Regions from separate parts of the Bowmanella yangjiangensis genome, predicted to be linked through region 2. Evidence: predicted binding sites of a transcription regulator. Region 2 holds the regulator's gene; each other region holds the start of a gene.
The links. The regulator NrdR, encoded in region 2, represses ribonucleotide reductase genes. The targets are predictions, from matches to a motif close to AAACACNANATNTNGTGTTT.

Region 1 (6,675 bases), on a different contig from region 2:
ATGCCTCATATCTATCTTCCATACCGGGCTTGGTGCTGTGAGCGGTAACGAGAATTGTCATAGTTGACTCCTTTTTGCTAGCTATCCTCAAGCGTCTTACTTGAGGTGCGCATTCAGCCTGGAGCTTTCCACTAGGGTAAGGTCAATAAATAAACCGCTCGTTGTGTTGGTTGCGCCGGATTGGCTGGGTTTTGTTCTGGCAAGAGGGAGTGGAAAAGACTAGCTGAGTTTAATTTTTAGATCTGACTTGGCTTTGCAGCAACAGGGCAGTATTTCGTCATCGTCAATATAGGCCAGGGGATCGGTAATGTATTCCACCTGGCCTTCAATTAATTTAGTACGACAGGCTCCGCAAAACCCTTCGCGACAATGAAAATGGACTTCAACCTTGTGCGCTTCAAGATTCTCCAGCAGCGTCTGGTCCTTGTGGCACGCTAACTGCGTATGTTCATCCAGATGGATAATGTACAGCTTGTCCATTTTCATTGATTGGCCATCAGAGATCGAAGTCTCCGAAATCATCCACGCTTACTTCACTGTCGATTTGCCCCACCAGATAGGAGCTGATTTCAGACTCTTGTGGAGCAACCTGCACGTTATCTGAATTGAGGTAATTGTTCATCCATGGCAGCGGGTTAGACTTCACCTCAAAGGGGGTATCCATACCAATGGCAGCCATTCGGTGATTGGCAATGTATTCCACATACTGGCACAGAATGTCCTTGTTCAGCCCAATCATAGATCCGTGCTGGAACAGGTAGGCAGCCCATTGCTTTTCCTGCTCAACGGCATTAAGGAAGATATCCCGGGCTTCTTCTCGGCACTCTTCGGCAATTTCCGCCATTTCAGGATCGTCCTTGCCTTTAGCCCACAGATTCAGAATATGCTGAGTGGAGCTTAAGTGCAGGTTTTCGTCGCGGGCAATTAACCTGATGATCTTGGAATTACCTTCCATCAGCTCGCGTTCTGCAAAGGCAAAAGTACAGGCAAAAGAAACATAGAAACGCACGGCTTCCAAAGCATTAACTGAATTCATGCACAGGAACATCTTCTTCTTCAGTTCACGCAGATTAACTGTATAGCTTTGGCCGTCAACCTGATGCACGCCTTCGCCCTGGGTTTGCCATAACTGGGTGGCAAAGATCAGGTCATCATAGTAGCGGGAAATATCGGTGGCCCGGCGCTTAATCTCTTCGTTTAATACGATGTCTTCAAATACTTCACTGGGATCGGCAAATAAATTGCGCAGTATGTGGGTATAAGAACGAGAGTGAATGGTCTCAAAGAAGGACCAGGTCTCGATCCAGGTTTCCAACTCAGGCAGTGAAACTATCGGCAAAAACGCAATATTGGGGCTACGTCCTTGCACAGAATCCAGTAGTGTCTGGTATTTCAGATTAGAGATGAAAATGTGTTTTTCAGGCTCACTGAGCTTTTGGAAATCAACGCGATCCTTACTGACGTCTACTTCTTCCGGGCGCCAGAAAAAACTGATTTGTTTTTCGATCAGCTTTTCAAAAATCTGATGTTTTTGCTGATCATAACGGGCCACGTTCACAGGATTGCCGAAGAACATGGGCTCAGCGAGTGGGTTAGTGCTTTGTTGGTTAAAGGTGGTGTATTTCATCGGCTCAATATCAACAGGTTATTTAGCACAGAGGCCGGTCAATGACCGGCCTTTCCATGAGGGTTAGATTTTACAGGCGCCACCGGCACAACCGTCGTCTTCTTCGACAACAGTTTCTACCACGGCATCTGATTTACCGGCTGTCAGGTCTTCCTGAGTATCAGCCGCACCATCACGGGTGTTATGGTAATACAGGGTCTTGACGCCCAGTTTGTAAGCGGTCAGCAGGTCCTTGAGCAACAACTTCATCGGTACTTTGCCGCCTTCGTATTTGCCTGGATCATAGCTGGTGTTGGCAGAGATGGTCTGATCCACGAACTTCTGCATAATGGCGACCAGTTGCAGATAACCGTCGTTGGATGGAATATCCCACAACAGCTCGTACTGGTTTTTAAGACGTTCGTACTCAGGCACCACTTGTTTAAGTACACCGTCTTTACTGGACTTCACGCTGATATGGCCGCGAGGCGGTTCTATGCCGTTGGTGGCATTTGAGATCTGCGATGAGGTTTCGGACGGCATCAGGGCCGACAGGGTACTGTTACGCAGACCATAGTTCTGGATATCGGCGCGCAGTGCTTCCCAATCGTATTGCAAAGGTTCATTACAGACCGCATCCAGATCCTTTTTATAAGAATCGATGGGCAGAATACCTTTGGCGTAGGTGGTTTCATTAAACTTAGGACAGGCGCCTTTTTCTTTGGCCAGGCCCACTGACGCACGCAACAGATAATATTGAATGGCTTCAAAGGCTCTGTGTACCAAACCGTTGGCACTGCCGTCTGAATAACGCACACCATGCTTGGCCAGGTAGTAAGCAAAGTTGATAACGCCCACACCCAAAGTACGACGGCCCATAGTGGCATTGTAAGCCGCAGGTACAGGATAGTCCTGATAGTCCAGCAAGCTGTCCAGTGCGCGTACGGCAAGGTCGGCTAACTCTTCCAGTTCATCCAGGCTGTCGATAGCACCAAGGTTGAATGCAGACAGCGTACAGAGTGCAATTTCACCGTTTTCGTCGTTAACATGTGCCAACGGCTTGGTTGGCAGGGCAATTTCCAGGCACAGGTTGCTCTGACGTACCGGGGCAACGGCCGGGTCAAATGGGCTATGAGTGTTACAGTGATCAACGTTTTGCAGATAAATACGGCCAGTGCTGGCACGTTCCTGCATAAACAAACTAAATAGCTCGATGGCCTTAATTTGCTTCTTACGAATAGACGCGTCTTGCTCGTACTTCACGTACAGCTTTTCAAATTCTTCCTGATCAGCGAAGAATGCATCATAAAGTCCTGGCACATCGGAAGGGCTGAACAGGGTGATGTGTTCGTCTTTGATCAGGCGCTGGTACATAAGCTTATTAAACTGGACACCGTAGTCCAGGTGACGAACGCGGTTTTCTTCTACACCACGGTTGTTCTTCAACACCAGCAGGGATTCAACTTCCAAATGCCACAACGGATAGAAAAGTGTTGCTGCGCCGCCGCGAACACCGCCCTGAGAGCAGCTTTTTACCGCGGTTTGGAAATATTTATAAAACGGCAAACAACCGGTGTGGAAAGCTTCGCCACCGCGAATAGGGCTACCTAAAGCACGGATACGGCCGGCATTTATACCAATACCCGCACGCTGACTGACGTATTTAACAATGGCGCTGGCAGTGGCATTAATGGAATCTAGGCTGTCACCGCACTCGATCAATACACAAGAGCTGAACTGACGGGTAGGGGTGCGTACTCCGGCCATGATCGGAGTCGGCAGAGAAATCTTGAACTTGGACGCCGCATCGTAAAAACGCTTGATGTAATCCAAACGTGTTTCTTTGGGGTAATTGGCAAACAAACAGGCAGCGACCAACATGTACAGAAACTGAGCGCTTTCATAGATCTCGCCGGTAACCCGGTTTTGAACCAGATATTTACCTTCCAACTGCTTAACGGCGGCATAGCTGAAGTTCATATCACGCCAGTGATCCAGATAAGCATCCATCTGTTCAAATTCGCTCTGGGTGTAGTCCTCAAGCAGATGCTTGTCGTACTTACCCATGTCGACCATACGTACCACATGCTGGTAAAGCGCTGGCGGTTCAAACTGACCGTAGGCCTTCTTGCGCAAATGGAAAATGGCCAAGCGGGCAGCCAGGTACTGATAATCTGGACTGTCTTTACAGATAAGATCTGCCGCTGACTTGATCAGTGTCTCGTGAATATCAGAGGTTCTGATGCCATCGTAGAATTGAATATGAGCCTTAATTTCTACCTGAGAGACCGACACATTGTGTAATCCCTTTGCAGCCCAGGTGATGACTTTATGAATTTTGTCGAGATCAATTGGCTCTTGTTCGCCAGAGCGTTTGGTAACGAGAAGCGTATTATTCATGCCGGTAGCCGTCTTATTGTTATCAGTTAGCGCAAAATGCCTGCAAACAACCCCTTGTTTGCAGAAGAAAACAGCGAATCCAGTGGTTTGCCATGTGATTCGCACTGACACAAGATAGTGAGGTTTTTGTCTTTATGCAACCCAATATCTGGTGGTTTAATGGCCGAACAAATCAATAGTTGCTATGAGGTTAGTAGCGACTCACCGAAGAGTCGCTATAAAGACTTTGATGATAGGAATGCAAGTAAAAAATCAGAGAATTTTGCGCGGCTAAATTTTTTATTTCTTAAACTCGCTGGCTTTATTATCTGACGATATATAGTGCTTATCAGTTGATATTGGCACTAGATCTTGTGTTGAACAGTTTTTGTTAGGGTGTTTGGATGCGAGATGCGCAGATCGGTCACCCATTGCTCAGGTTGTTCACTCTGGCAGATATAGCCGTACTCGGCTAATACCGCCGTCATACCGGCTGCTCTGGCCGCTTGCATATCGCGCTCGGCATCACCCACATACCAGAGTTGTGACACTGGAATATTCAATTCAGATGCCGCCACTAATAAGGGTTCAGGGTGCGGCTTTCTGACCGTCAGGGTATCGCCACAGATCAGCGTGCCTGCTGTATTAAACTCACTGAATTGTTTTAGCAGCGGCAGGGTCAGATGAGTGGGTTTATTGGTAACGATTCCCCAGGGAATATTCTGGCTATCCAGGGTTTCGATAAGTTCGCCGATACCTTCAAACAGGCGGGTATGTTCGAAAAGCTGCTCGGCGTAATACAACAAGAAGCGCTTTCTAAGCTCCTCAAAGGCCGCTGAGCCAAATGCGATATCTGGAAACCCCAGTTTGAGCATACCCATGGCGCCATGAGAGGCGATAGGGCGGTAGTGTTCACGGCTTTTAGTCGAGCAACCATGTTCGTCAAGCAAACGATTAAGCGCACAGGCTAAATCGTCTGCGGTATCCAGCAAGGTGCCATCCAAATCAAATAGCAGCCCCTTGGGGCTGACCAGCTCATGCTGCATCGGGGTTATGGCAATGCAGTAAATAATTGACATCCACATTGCTATTGGACAGGTAATACTGACCGCTGAGTGGATTTAGGTGCAGGCCTTCAATATGACGGCATAGCAGTGGTGTTTTATCTATCCAGTTCATCAGTTCTGAAGGGCGGATAAATTTGCTGTGCTGGTGTGTGCCTTTTGGCACTAGTCCCAATACATATTCAGCCCCGACAATTGCCATCAGATAAGACTTGATATTGCGGTTTAAGGTCGAGAAAAACACCTGGCCACCGGGTTTAACTAGTTTGGCACAAGCGCGCACGATAGACTCGGGATCCGGCACGTGCTCGAGCATTTCCATGCAGGTCACCACATCAAACTCACCGGCGTGAGCCTCGGCGAAATCTTCCACCGTAATCAGTTCATAAGTGACCGATACCCCTGACTCCAGGCCGTGCAGCTTAGCCACTTCCAATGAGTCTTTGGCCATATCGATACCGGTAACCTGTGCGCCCATCTTTGCCATGCTTTCTGCCAGGATCCCGCCCCCGCATCCTACATCCAGAGCCTTTTTACCGAACAGCCCGTGACTATGCTGGGCAATAAAGTCCAGTCTTAATGGGTTTATCTGATGTAAGGGTTTGAACTCACCATCCAGATCCCACCAACGACTTGCCAGGGCCGAAAATTTGGCGATTTCTTGTTCGTCGACATTTTGATGTGGGGTGGCCATTGACGCGGACTGCTGAGACATAGAACTAACTCACTGGAAGAATTTGGCGCCTAGTATAATCAGCCACTCCTGGGATACCAATCCTCTTTTACATTGGTAAAGAAGCAACATCCGGTTGTGAAGATGTCACAGGGGTTTGCTCGAATGCCTGTTATCTGAGCAAGCAGCGGCTATTTATTTTTTATTTTAAGTGGTAGGATTGGGCGGTTAACAAACCTCGAATAAAGCTTGAATTCCTGGGTTTTTGTCTGTCGCTCGTGACAAACAGAGATCCGCTTGGGAAGACGTAGATTAAAGAAGGGAACAGGGCTGTATATGACCGACCGCGCCAAAGAAATTCTCCCCATAAATATTGAGGAAGAACTTAAGAATTCTTATCTTGATTATGCCATGAGCGTCATTGTGGGCCGGGCCCTGCCAGATGTGCGTGATGGCCTCAAGCCAGTACACAGGCGTGTTCTGTTCGCCATGAACGAGTTGAAGAATGACTTCAACAAGCCTTATAAAAAATCGGCCCGTGTGGTCGGTGACGTTATCGGTAAATATCACCCTCACGGCGATTCAGCGGTATACGACACTATAGTACGTATGGCGCAGCCGTTTTCACTGCGTTATATGCTGGTTGACGGACAAGGTAACTTCGGTTCGGTGGATGGTGACTCCGCCGCAGCGATGCGATACACCGAAGTCAGAATGGCCAAGATTGCTCATGAGCTATTGGCTGATTTGGAAAAAGAAACCGTTAACTTCGTACCTAACTATGACGGTACGGAGCAAATCCCCGAAGTTTTACCGACTAAAGTCCCCAACCTGTTGGTGAACGGTTCTTCCGGTATTGCGGTAGGTATGGCGACCAATATTCCGCCACATAACCTGACCGAAGTCATTACAGGCTGCATAGCACTTATCAATAATCCTGACATCAGCATTGA
Region 2 (6,675 bases):
ATCTGATCAAGGTTTGAATTCTGCTCACCAGAAATATTATGGCTTTCATCAGCCGACTGGTTCAGTTTGTTGACGGCAATATCCAGTGTTTCTGCATCACCCTTGATCATTTTGATCAGATCTTGCAGTTTCTGCATCAGGCCGTTAAAAGTACCCGCCAGTTGCGATAATTCATCTTTGCCGGAGCTGTCCAGCCGCCCTCTTAAATCACCTTCACCTTCGCTAATGGTGGCAATCATGCGGTTAAGCTCCGCAACCCGGTTAGTGACTAGTTTAGGACCGAATAGGATGCTTACGGCACTGGCTAGGATAACCAGTAAAATTACCATCAACATAATATTACGTTGCGTGGCATTTGCCTGCTGTGCGCTTGTGGCAATGTCATCCGCTAGCTCTTTGACCATGCCTCCCATCACGTCATAGTGCTCCCTGAGCTGCGCGAATTTCGTCATTACCTGGGTGCTGTTGTGTTCTGCCGCTTCTTGGGTCTTTCCTGCGTCGGACAGGCTGAAAACCTTGTTTGCCTCATCTAGCCAGGTTTGGTAGTCCTTATCAAAGTTACCCATAGCTGCGCCAATCTGCGGGTAGTCTTTGACCAGGCTACGCACCTGATTCATGCGATCCAATGCCTGCTTGGCATTTTCTTCAAAGTCTTTTCTGTCCTGTTCTGCCCCAGGCAATTGCAAATGTCGTTTGGTGACATAGCTTTGGCTGGCCGTCAACGCTTGATACAAATCCCTATCAGCATTTAAACCTGTGTCGATAGCGTTCATAAAGGTGGAGGAAAGCAGGTTGGCGTCGCTGGATAGACTGCGCGCACTGTTAATGCTCAGCACACTGACAAGTACTGCCAGCAGACCAACAATCAATAAGGGAATGGAAAATTTAACCCGGATGGTAAGGTTATTGACGTCAACCATGATGGTGAATCCTTCTTAAACGAATGTTCGGACATGCTGGAGCTGCACTTGTAACAATAGCGCAATCTAAGCAAGGTAAAAAAGCATATATATCGACACCTTAGTATGACCATAAGGCATTTGGAAACAAGGTGATAGGTTATGCTTTGGGGAATTTTAAGGTATCTGGCGCCGGATGTGCGCCGAAACACTGGGAGAGACCCATAGTGCAGATTAAAACCATCGCAGTCTTAACAACCCTTACCTTGTTCAACAGTGCGTATGCGGCTGATTTGAATCATCAGGGGCAATTTTACGCCAAGTTAAATGTGAATGGGCAACTGGCCGATGAAGGGCTGGACAACTTTACTGAAATTCGCAGTAACAACTCCTGGATTGGTGTCAAAGGCGATGTGGCGCTGGAAAATGATATACAGGTTGTCTACCGCCTGGAATGGAAGGTTGATATAACCGGGGAGAAGGGCGTGGATAACCTGACCGAACGTCCTCAATACGTTGGTCTGCGTGGCGGTTTCGGCGAATTAACGCTCGGCCGCAACTTTACTGCACTTTGGATGGCGCAGGGTAAGATTGACCTCTACAACCATTACGAAGGCGATATTGCTGCCATTTGGAAAGGCGAGAATCGTCTATCGGACCTGGCCACTTATACATCTCCTGTATTTGGCGGTTTTTATGGGGTTGTCAGTTATCAGGCTGAAAAGTCTGCAGACGGCAAAGATGCCTTATCAGCAGGTATTTTCTACGGTGATGCAGAATTGAAAAAGGCAGAGGTATTTGCAGCTCTGGCACAAGATATTGATGTCGCTGGCTTCGATGTAACCCGGGCTTCATTCCAATACAAGTTGGGGGATGGCAAGTTGGGTCTGATGCTACAAAGGCAAGAGCCTGCTGAAGGTGGTGAGAGCCGCAGTGGTGGCCTGGTGAGTTACAGCCACCGATGGGGTGACTGGGAGTTAAGGGCGCAGGCGCAAAGTATGGAGGATGATCGTAGCTACAATCTGGGGATGGATTATCGACTGGGCAAGCAAACCAAAGTGTATGTCTGGGGGGCGAACATCGAACAACAAGATAACCCAGACCGGCGTTATTTGGCGCTGGGCGTTGAACATAAGCTCAGCGTGGCGTTTTAATCCTAATTTTTCTGTATTTACTCGCGTAAAAAGTGCAGGGTGAAGCCCTCACCCTGCATGGATTCAACCCTGACGACAAGTTTGTTCTGCTGTCTTTGATAATGTAAGCGCTGCGGAAAATCATGGGCAGGATTTACAAATACCGCCTCAGAAGCACTGCAATTTTCCAGTACAAAAGCAATTGGAAGGGGATTTTCGCTGACCTTGGCCAGATAAAATATCTGTCCTTGCATCTGCACCAAACGCAGTGCTTCTTGTGATTGCTCTTTATTGTGGGTGCTGCCTGCCTGGCCTTCGAAGCTGTGTTCACTGACTTTTTGCCAATTTTCCCAATAACGCTTGTGATCTTTTTGCGCTTGCCAGTCGCCAAGCAACCAATTTAGCTGCTCAAGTTGGTGACAGGGAGTGGCATACAGGAATGGACTGAGAGCCATTAGCAGGCTAATCAACAAGGCCCTAACCAGCCAATACATAGCTATCTCTGTTAACTAAGACGATTTTTTGATAGCTTAGCGGCGGCTGCCTTACTCTACAAGTTATGCAAGCCTCTGCCGCAGTTCGTTTTCCTTCCTGGAGTGACCATGTATTGTCCCTTTTGTTCTGAACAGGAAACCAAAGTTATAGATTCGCGTTTGGTGGCCGAAGGCCATCAGATCCGCCGTCGCCGTGAATGCCTCAAATGTCATGAGCGTTTTACCACCTTCGAAACGGCTGAGTTGGTTATGCCTAAAGTGGTTAAGCGGGATGGCTCCCGTGAACCCTTTAATGAGGAAAAACTGAGGGCAGGTCTACAGCGGGCGTTGGAAAAGCGACCAGTGAGCACTGAGCAAGTCGAAAAATGTGTGAACCGTGTAATGTCAACTTTGCGTGCCACCGGTGAACGGGAAGTCAGCAGTAAACTGATTGGTAACGTGATTATGGACGAGCTCAAAGAGCTGGATAAGGTTGCCTACGTGCGCTTTGCCTCGGTGTACCGTTCATTTGAAGATATCCGTGAATTCGGTGAAGAAATTGCCAGGTTGGGAGACTGATATGTCGCTATTCAGCCAGGCTGACCACCAGTGGATGGCCAGGGCCATACAGCTTGCTGCGCGCGGCCGTTTTACCACCTCTCCAAATCCTAATGTTGGTTGCGTGATAGTCTCTGCTGCTGGCGAGTTAATTGGTGAGGGCTGGCATGAACAGGCCGGGGGCCCTCATGCTGAAGTTTTTGCCCTGCGTCAGGCAGGCAGCCAGGCTCGCGGCGCCACAGCCTATGTCACTTTGGAACCTTGTAGCCATCATGGTCGAACACCGCCTTGCGCAGAAGGGCTTATTCATGCTGGGGTCACCAGAGTGGTGGCTGCCATGCAAGATCCTAATCCTCTGGTCGCTGGAAATGGTCTGCAAATGCTGCGTGATGCGGGTATAGAGGTACAAGTCGGGTTGTTGCAAGGGCAAGCTGCAGATTTGAACCAAGGCTTTATCCAGCGCATGCGCCAGGGCCGTCCTAAGGTAACCCTTAAACTGGCAGCCAGCCTGGATGGAAAAACCGCCATGGAGAATGGCCACAGTCAGTGGATCACCAGCGAAAAAGCGCGCTTGGATGTACAAAAGCAACGTGCCATGAGCTGCGCTATTTTGACTGGCTCTGGTACCGTGATGATTGATAATCCGCAGTTGAATTTGCGTGTTAGTGCCGATCAGTTAGGTATAGGTAATCTGGCGGTAAGACAACCACTTAGGGTGATAGTCGACAGCCGCAATCAATTGACGCCAGAGTACCGTTTGTTTCAAACCCCTGGACCTATTTTATTGGCGAACAAATCTGTCAGTCCGCATCGTTACGGCGAGCAGGTGCGCCAATGGCAGTGTGCTGAGAAGGGCAACCGTGTCAATTTGCCCGCGCTGATGGCGCATTTGGCAGAATCTGGTGTTAACAACCTATGGGTGGAGGCGGGCGCCGCTTTGGCTGGCGCATTATTGCAATATCAGTTGGTGGATACATTGATTTTGTATCAGGCGCCCAAACTTATGGGTGATAAAGCCAAAGGGCTGGCCTTATTGCCAAGCCTTAGTCATATGGAACAAGCCATAGGTCTGACATGGCAGGACATCCGGCTGGTTGGTGAAGACCTCAGGCTGACGGCCAGCCTGCAATATGCAAAGAACTGAACCTGAATCATAAGTGACGGGGTAAAAAGTGTTTACAGGTATTATTCAAGCCGTTGGTAAGATCAACGCAATACAACCGGTGGGGGGCGATGTTCGTCTGACCGTGGCGACCGGTAAATTGGATATGCGCGATGTGGCGTTGGGTGACAGTATTGCCACTAATGGTGTTTGCCTGACCGTCGTGGAGTTTTCCGACAGCCATTATGTCGCGGACCTTTCGTCAGAAACCTTGAAGCGTTCCGGGTTTGCCGGTTATCAGGTGGGGCATAGGGTGAATCTGGAAAAAGCCATGTTGGCGTCCACCCGATTTGGTGGCCATATTGTCAGTGGCCACGTTGATGGTGTGGGGCAAGTGTTATCGGTGCAAAGCACTGCCAGAGCGGTGGAAATCTGGATCCAGGCGCCGAATGAGTTGGCTAAGTATATTGCCGAGAAAGGCTCTATTACCGTTGATGGCGTCAGCCTGACTGTCAATGACGTGGATGGGGCACGATTCAAACTGACCTTAGTGCCGCACACCCTCAAAGAGACAAATATCGGTGATTACCAAAGTGGCACCAAAGTGAACTTGGAAGTGGATGTGGTTGCTCGTTATCTGGAGCGCTTGCTGCTAGGCGAGAAAGCGGCAGAGCCGGGTCCTGGCAAAGATATCAGCTTGGCGTTTCTGGCCGAGCATGGCTATTTAAATAATGGGCGTCGTTAGGCGTTGAGCGAATTTTTATTCACCGGCCCTGTGCCGTTTACCCTACAAGATTGAGTGAAGAATATGGCATTGAACACCACCCAGGAACTGATTGAGGATATTCGTCAGGGCAAGATGGTGATCCTGATGGATGATGAGGACAGAGAGAACGAAGGCGACCTGATTATGGCCGCCGAATTTGTCACGCCTCAGGCGATTAACTTTATGGTGACCCACGCGCGCGGCTTGGTATGTTTGCCGATGACGGCTGAGCGTTGTATGCGCTTGAACCTGCCGTTAATGGTGAACAATAACGGTGCCCAGTTTTCGACGAATTTTACCGTGTCTATTGAAGCTGCCACTGGGGTGACAACCGGGATTTCCGCCGCCGACCGAGCCAGGACTATCCTGGCGGCCGTGGCGCCGGAAGCCAAAGCGGCAGATATCGTTCAGCCCGGTCATATATTTCCACTGATCGCTAAAAATGGTGGGGTGCTTAATCGTGCCGGTCATACCGAAGCTGGCGTCGACCTGGCGCGTTTAGCCGGTGCTGAGCCTGCGGCAGTAATTGTCGAGATCCTCAATGAAGACGGCACCATGGCGCGCCGTCCTGAGCTTGAGCAATTCGCTGAAAAGCATGGCTTGAAGATCGGCACCATCGCAGACCTGATTGAGTATCGTAATCTGAATGAGACGACCATCAGTAAGGTGGCAGAGTGTCGTTTGCCAACCGAATATGGTGAATTTGATTTAATCACCTTTAAAGACGAAATTGATGACCAACTGCATTTTGCCTTGCGTAAGGGGGAAGTAAGCGCTGATACGCCGGCGCTGGTGCGAGTGCATTTGCAGGATACCTTTGGTGACTTGCTGGCCTCTCAGCGTTCGTTGGACCGCAGTATGGGGCTGCCCCAGGCCATGGCCCGGATTGCCGATGAAGGCGGGGTTTTGTTGCTGCTCGGCAAGGCCGAATCTAATCAGGATTTGATTGCCAAGGTGCAACAGTTTGAAGCAGAAGATAAGGGCGAACAGGCCCCCGCACCCAACTGGCAGGGTACCTCGCGAACGGTAGGCGTGGGCTGTCAGATTTTAGCCTCATTGGGGGTGCGCAAAATGCGTTTGCTCAGTAAACCTAAGAAGTATCATGCCCTGTCTGGTTTTGGCCTGGAAGTGGTGGAGTACGTTAGTTAAATAAGGGCGCAATGCGCCCTTTATTTTGTGTTTTGCTAAGCTTTTCCTGAGGATTGCTAAGGCCTGTCGGGTTATCAAGCCAGCCTTATTGTCTTCAAACTACCCGCAACCCAATTGACCTTGCATTTTAGCCGTTCACCTCACTGCCGGCTGTGGTATCATACGCGCCGTTTTGACTATGGGGATAGAGCATGAATATCATTGAAGGTAACCTGCGCGCTACGGGCAAGAAATTTGCTATCGTTGTGTCCAGATTCAACAGTTTCGTTGTAGAGAGCCTGGTAGACGGCGCACTGGATACGCTGGAGCGGGTCGGTGAGGTCAATGATCAGGATATTACCCTGGTACGTGTACCAGGTGCCTACGAGCTGCCGGTTGTTGCCAAAAAGTTAGCTGAAAAGCAGAAATTTGATGCCATTATCGCCCTGGGTGCGGTTATTCGTGGTGGCACTCCCCATTTTGATTTTGTTGCCGGTGAATGTAACAAGGGTCTGGCCCAAGTTTCACTTGAGTTCGGCATTCCTGTTGCCTTCGGTGTTATTACTACCGACAGCATTGAGCAGGCGATAGAGCGCTCTGGTACCAAAGCCGGTAA
Region 3 (6,675 bases), 540 kb from region 2:
ATCAGTTTGCTGTTTGTGATGCTGGCGGCGGGTATTGCCTGGTTTGGTGCGGCAGCCGCCGGTCAAGTGGGTTTTAGTTCCATCTCATCCACCATCGCCAGTCTGGCCAGCCTGGCCACTTTTATCATTCCGTTAATCGCCTTATTGCTGGCGTACGACGCTATTGTGGGGGAAGACGAGGGCGGCACCTTGCTGCTCCTGCTCACTTACCCCTTGGGCAAGCGTCAGTTATTACTGGGCAAGTTTGTTGGACAAGGCTTGATTTTGGCACTGGCCACCCTGATAGGCTTTGGTGGTGCGGCGCTGGCCATCGGCTTACTGGTGCCCGATATCGACAAGCTGCAATTATTTGTGGCCTTTGGTCGCTTTATCGCGTCAGCCATTTTGCTCGGCTGGGTGTTTATCGCCATGGCCTATGTGCTCAGTAGTCGGGCGCGAGAGAAATCCAGCGCCGCGGGTATGGCGCTGGGTATTTGGTTTTTGTTTGTGCTGGTGTTTGACCTGGCCTTATTGGCCCTGTTGGTGCTGAGTAAAGGCCAGCTTAACCCAGACTGGCTGCCCTGGTTATTACTGCTCAATCCCGCCGATATTTTCCGCCAACTGAATCTCAGTGGCCTGGATGGCTCCCTGCAGCTAAGCGGTGTGATGTCGCTGGGACAGGATTTGGCCGGTGCCAGTGGCACGTTATGGGCGGCACTACTTGGCTGGATGGTGCTTTGCCTGGTGCTGGCACAGCGCAGTTTTATGCGCAGATCGATTTAATCAAAGATGTAGGAGAAACACAGTGCGATTAGCAAATTTAGTCTGGTTGGTACCGGCCGTAACCCTGTTGCTCAGCGGTTGCGGTGATAAAGCCGCACAAAACGAGATGATGCAACCAACAGGGTTTCACAGTGATGATGAATGTCATGTGTGCGGCATGGTGATTACGCGCTTCCCAGGACCGAAGGGGCAGGCATTGGATGCTGCGGCGCAACAGGTAAGAAAATTTTGCTCAGCCTCTGAGATGCTGAGCTGGTGGATGCAACCTGAAAATCGTCAGGCCAATCTGACCTTGTATGTACACGATATGGGTAAAAGTCAGTGGGATAAACCTAATGACGCGCATCTTATCCCGGCTGCACAGGCATTTTATGTACCAGCGCCAGATTTGCCGGGTGCCATGGGCCTTTCGCTGGGCAGCTTTTCTGACAAGCAAGCGGCACAGCAATTTGCCGACGCGCAGGACAGTGAGGTGCTGACCTTGGATGAAATGGTCGCAAGACTTAGCGACGCGCATGGCTCCGCGCATCACGGCCATCATTAGGAGATTGTATGGGCATCAGTATTTGGCAGCTCGCCATTGTGCTGTTAATTGTGTTGCTGCTGTTCGGTAGCGGTAAATTGCGCCATATCGGCAGCGACCTGGGCGGTGCCATCAAAGGCTTTCGCCGGGCATCAAGCCTGGAGCACAAAGATCAGGAATAACGATTTACCCCTTTTGGGGTACTCACAAGGTCTTGCAGCGCAATGCAAGGCCTTGGCGTAGCATGTAGACAGTTAAGCCATAAAACATAGAGGTGTAGTAATGAAGAGAATTTTGTTAGGTGCAGCGTTGCTGGTATTGGGTAGTCAGACTGCTGTTGCGGCAGGTGATGCCGAAGCGGGAAAAGCCAAGTCTGGGATGTGTGTGGCCTGTCATGGTACTGATGGTAATAGTTTAGCGCCTATGTATCCAAATCTGGCCGGTCAGCACGCACAATATTTGGAAGGCGCCATTAAGGCTTATCGGGATGGCCAACGTACCGGAGGCACCTCTGCGATGATGGCGCCTATGGCGGCGAATCTGACCGATCAGGATGCAGCTGATCTGGCTGCCTATTTCAGCCAGCAAAAACTCAAGCAAAAATGATCCGATAGGGGGAGGCGGCGAAGGCCGCCCCTCAACCCGGCAGCAAGTTCAGGATCTTCCCTTGCCGACTAAAGGCCAAAAAGTCGGTGATCTGTCCGCTATTGATTTTGTTCATCATCAGATGCAAGGGTTGTGCTGCTTCATCGCTATTAGGAGCCTGTCCTGCGCGGCCTGCCAAGGCGGCCACAAAGGCGACATCCCAGCTGATGCCAGTATGCAATGACTCATCCACTAAGGTCTGAAAGGCAGGCACCTCATTGGGCAGCTTGTCCACACAGAGCACCGGATTTAAGGTGCCGCCGTCGCCTTGTTCAAATTGCTGCTTTTGTTTATCGGTATGGCCGGTAGGCAGCTCTGCCTTGGCAAACACAAATAACAAACGTTGTGGCTCTGGCTGCGATAGGGCCGCACTGATCAGGGCTGAGTAACTGTTAATCTGCATGACATTGTCTCTCGTCGGTGGAGACTGGCCAGTGTAACGCTGGTTGTTGTGCACAGCACTGCCCCCTAAGAGGCAGTGGCTTAACTCTTGTTAGGTAGTGCGTTGTTAGGCAACGGCCTGGCCTTGGCGACTGTTGGCATACAATGCGGCAATTAAGTCCGACTGTGTGACCATGCCCACCAATTGCTGGTTTGCGTCTAATACCGGGACCTGATGCAGTCCTTGCTCTGACAGTTTGGGGATAAGCTCGATGATATGTTCATCGTCGCGTATTGCGGTGACGGCGCTTCGCATTATATCCGCCACCTGCCTGCGATGATGCTTATGCCATTGACGTTTGGCGCTGCTGTGCAGGCTAAGGTTAATCATATGTCGCAGTAACCCCCAGTAGTGAGGCACGCTGATATCTTTCAAAAAGTCAGTGACCGACAGCATACCAATCAATTGTCTATTGTCGGTGACCACCGGCAGGGTGCGAATTTTATGCTTTTGCAACAGCCGCCAGGCCGTGGCCAGGGGTGTATCGGCTCTGACGCAGATAAGATCTTGCGACATAATATCCCGGCACAAAATAGCACCCAACTGGCGCTGGTAGGCGTGTAACTGCGCCTGTTGATATATCTGCTCAAGGTCGGTTTCGCTAACATCCACCACCGTTTTATAGTGGTTCAGGGCGTGCAGTAAATCCTCTGGTTGCAGACCAATGCGCTTCATCGGACTGACGTCTTTGTGCAGATGAACAGGATCGAAATTACGATGTTGACGCGGTTGTAGCAGACGATTTAGCAACAAGGCCATCATCAGCATCACCATGACATTTAGCGCGACCGGCAAAAACAAAAACTCATAGCCCAGCAGTTGCTCGCTTGAAGCAATAACCGGTACTAAGGCCGTAGCGCCGCCGGGTGGGTGCATACATTCAAACAAATACATGGCAAACAGCACCAAGGCGATAGTCACGGCGGCCATCACCGCCATATCGGTAAAAAGGTGTGAGCAAAGCAAACCAATGGCGGCGGAAATTAAGTGACCCGCAGCAAATGACCAGGGTTTGGCCAATGGACTGGAGGGCAGGCCGAACAGCAAAACCGCTGATGCCCCCATAGAGGCTAGCAGCACCACGGTACTGGCAGGATCCGCCAGGTGTTGGCTGCTAAAGGTAACAACAAACAGTGCGATACAGGCGGCACCTGCGACTTTGAGTCGCTGGGCGACAGGAATACTGGATAAGCGCTGGCTATCTGCTTTGATAATGCCCAGCCGCGTCAACAGCGGGCTAAAAATTTTGCGCAACATGGATTTCATAACACCACCCGGTGGCCCGCTATCCCGGCCGGTGGGTATGGCGGCGAGCAGGGCAAGCAACAGACGCGGCAGTGTACAAGGGCAAAGGGAGTAGTTCTTGGTTTATTTGGTTATAAGCTAAACCTTGGGTGTGTGATTTATTGATCCAGATCAAGGTGTATTTTGTGTCTGAGACTACCTTTAAACACAATATGTTGTGCCTTGGTGGGAAAAATGACACAAAATGTATGGTTAAAGCCGTTTAACAGCTTTCCTCCCCAAATTTGCTTTCAGGAAGTGCCGGATCAGGTATCACTGGCCTTTAGCGTAACAGGCTGTCCACTGCGGTGCAGTGGCTGTCACAGTCAGGATAGTTGGGACCCTAAGGTGGGCGAGGCGCTCACGCCGGCGCGCTTTCGTGTTTATCTTAGTCGCTATCAACATCTGATTGATTGTGTGCTGTTCTTCGGTGGTGAATGGCACCCCGATGCGCTGCAAACATTACTGGATATTGCCCATCAACAGGGCCTGAAAACCTGTTTGTATACCGGTATGGATAAAGTACCGGCACGTCTTACCCGCCGCCTGGATTATCTGAAAACCGGGCGCTGGCTTGCCAACCGGGGCGGTTTGTCCAGCCCCAACACCAATCAACGTTTCATGGAGCTTGCGTCAGGCAACCTCCTTAACTTTCGTTTTATGGAGAGAGATCATGCTGCAGCTTAATGATGAACAACTACAAGACAAGCTGGATTTTATCCAGGCTTACCAGCATGCCGTTAATGCGGCAGACGGTTCAAAACTGGATGCCAATGCCAATGTTACCCATAAGAACATCGCGACGCTGGAAGCCGAGCTGATGAAAGACTGTGTGATCCAGATAAATCGAGCCTTAGTGAAAAACAAAATTGCCGCCTTGTTCGGGGATGCATTAGGCGAAGAATACGTTCGCCAGATTGAGCAGCACGAGATTTATGTGCACGACGAAACCAGTCTTAAGCCTTATTGCACTTCCATTACTATGTACCCGTTTTTACTGGATGGCCTGACCAAGCTGGGGGGGGAGTCCAAAGCCCCGCAACATTTGGAGTCCTTCTGCGGCAGTTTCGTCAATCTGGTGTTTGCTATCAGCGCGCAATTTGCCGGGGCAGTGGCGACGGTGGAATTCTTGACTTATTTTGACTACTTTGCCCGTCGCGACTACGGCGAAAACTATCTGAGCACACACAGCAAAGCCATTGAAAACCACCTACAACATGTGGTCTATGCCCTGAACCAGCCAGCGGCAGCCAGGGGCTATCAGAGTGTTTTCTGGAACATATCTTTGTACGATCGCCATTATTTTGAGGCCATGTTCGGTCATTTTGTGTTTCCGGATATGACCGCACCCAGCTGGACATCGGTCAATGCCTTGCAAGGCTTTTTCCTCGATTGGTTTAATGCTGAGCGCAGTAAGGCTATTTTGACTTTTCCGGTGGTGACGGCCGCCATGCTGACGGAAAAAGGCAAGGTCAAGGATGAAACATTTGCCCGCTGCTGTGCCCGGAATATGAGTGAAGGCGGTTCATTCTTTATTTACCAGTCACAAAGTGCCGACTCGTTGGCCTCCTGCTGCCGGTTACGCAATGAAATAACCGACCATACCTTTTCTTATAGTTTGGGGGCCGGAGGGGTGGCCACAGGCTCAATCAATGTGATCACCCTGAATATGAACCGTCTTATTCAGGACGGTCGGGATTTGGCTCAGGAAGTTGAAAAGCTGCATAAATACCAAGTGGCCTATCGTCAATTAATGGAAGAGTATCATCAGGATGGCTTGCTGAGCGTCTACGATGCGGGTTTTATCAGCTTGGATAAACAGTTTTTGACTATAGGTATCAACGGCATGGTGGAAGCCGCCGAGTTTTTAGGTATAGAGGCTGGTATAAACCCTGATTATCAGGCATTTGTCGACAGCCAGTTACGGGTGATATACGAGGCAAACCGCCAGGCTCGTGAGACCTGGGGTTATTTGTTTAATACCGAGTTTGTGCCGGCTGAGAATCTGGGCATTAAAAATGCCAAATGGGACCGAAAAGACGGCTATTTTGTGCCCCGTGATTGCTACAACAGCTATTTCTATGCGGTGGAAGACGAGCGTATCAACCATTTGGATAAGTTTGTGCTGCACGGTGAGCAGATGACCCGTTATCTGGATGGTGGCTCGGCGCTGCATCTGAATCTGGAAGAGCGCTTAACGGAGGAAAACTTCCTTAAACTTTACAATATTGCGGCCCAAACCGGTTGTAATTACTTCTGTATCAACGTGCGTATTACCATATGCAACGCTTGTGAGCATATTGATAAGCGTACCTTGCAACATTGCAGTGCGTGCGGTACCACAGATGTTGATCACGGTACCCGGGTGATAGGTTACCTAAAGCGTGTGTCGGCGTTTAGTCAGGGGCGCCGGCATGAGCATGAGCTGCGCCACTATCATCGCCAATCGGCCTGAGGGATCAGGCCAGCTGCAGCTCCCGGTCTGAATTAAGAATATGGGAGCTGTACCACTCTGCCAACGAAGCCAATTGTTCATTAACCGACAGCGCGGACATATGAATATCTGACCCCAAGCGATCGATAAATGCTTGCATGGCTTGCAAGAAATGCTTGTGGTTAAGCTGATGCAGCCTTTGTTGTTGGTCGCAGAGTTTTTGCAGATAGGGCGTCTCGGTCAGAAAATGGCGCTGCGTTTGCTCCAGCAGGTTGGTCGCCAGCGGCAATACGCTAGGATTCGGCCAATTTTGCCGGATGGCGGCGTGCAGCAGATTGATAGTATCCAGCAACTGGCGATGCTGGTAGTCGATCTCAGGGATCCCTATGGGCATATTGACCTCACACCACAACACCAGGTGTGCGCGATCTTCCATCATGGATAAAGCTCCATTAGCACACGCGTCACGGCATCGGTATTGAGCATTTTGTCGCAAGTGGGGTAGAGCTCAAATTCATCATTTTCAATATGGTCAACCAGCATCAGCTCCAAGGTGCGGTCGTCCTCCAAACTATCAATGCGCTT

Region 1: the regulator NrdR is predicted to act here: its motif matches at 4,144-4,163, upstream of nrdA (class 1a ribonucleoside-diphosphate reductase subunit alpha).
Region 3: the regulator NrdR is predicted to act here: its motif matches at 3,821-3,840, upstream of nrdG (anaerobic ribonucleoside-triphosphate reductase activating protein).

What each region holds. Positions count from the first base shown of each region.
Region 1 covers NZ_JAHDJU010000003.1:43,708-50,382, reverse strand. The annotation lists gene KJY73_RS15800 (hypothetical protein) at 1-61, opposite strand, end outside; gene yfaE (class I ribonucleotide reductase maintenance protein YfaE) at 220-480, opposite strand; gene nrdB (class Ia ribonucleoside-diphosphate reductase subunit beta) at 497-1,627, opposite strand; gene nrdA (class 1a ribonucleoside-diphosphate reductase subunit alpha) at 1,691-4,006, opposite strand; gene KJY73_RS15780 (HAD family hydrolase) at 4,351-5,064, opposite strand; gene ubiG (bifunctional 2-polyprenyl-6-hydroxyphenol methylase/3-demethylubiquinol 3-O-methyltransferase UbiG) at 5,021-5,764, opposite strand; gene gyrA (DNA topoisomerase (ATP-hydrolyzing) subunit A) at 6,059-6,675, shown strand, end outside.
Region 2 covers NZ_JAHDJU010000001.1:1,131,192-1,137,866, forward strand. The annotation lists gene KJY73_RS05085 (methyl-accepting chemotaxis protein) at 1-920, opposite strand, end outside; gene KJY73_RS05090 (porin) at 1,127-2,053, shown strand; gene KJY73_RS05095 (DUF6265 family protein) at 2,071-2,526, opposite strand; gene nrdR (transcriptional regulator NrdR) at 2,635-3,084, shown strand; gene ribD (bifunctional diaminohydroxyphosphoribosylaminopyrimidine deaminase/5-amino-6-(5-phosphoribosylamino)uracil reductase RibD) at 3,086-4,207, shown strand; gene KJY73_RS05110 (riboflavin synthase) at 4,236-4,910, shown strand; gene ribBA (bifunctional 3,4-dihydroxy-2-butanone-4-phosphate synthase/GTP cyclohydrolase II) at 4,974-6,080, shown strand; gene ribH (6,7-dimethyl-8-ribityllumazine synthase) at 6,272-6,675, shown strand, end outside.
Region 3 covers NZ_JAHDJU010000001.1:1,675,897-1,682,571, forward strand. The annotation lists gene KJY73_RS07450 (ABC transporter permease) at 1-762, shown strand, start outside; gene KJY73_RS07455 (nitrous oxide reductase accessory protein NosL) at 785-1,306, shown strand; gene tatA (twin-arginine translocase TatA/TatE family subunit) at 1,315-1,467, shown strand; gene KJY73_RS07465 (c-type cytochrome) at 1,568-1,891, shown strand; gene KJY73_RS07470 (ribonucleotide reductase subunit alpha) at 1,923-2,387, opposite strand; gene KJY73_RS07475 (HPP family protein) at 2,439-3,638, opposite strand; gene nrdG (anaerobic ribonucleoside-triphosphate reductase activating protein) at 3,852-4,343, shown strand; gene nrdD (anaerobic ribonucleoside-triphosphate reductase) at 4,330-6,111, shown strand; gene KJY73_RS07490 (bacteriohemerythrin) at 6,116-6,529, opposite strand; gene KJY73_RS07495 (hemerythrin domain-containing protein) at 6,526-6,675, opposite strand, start outside.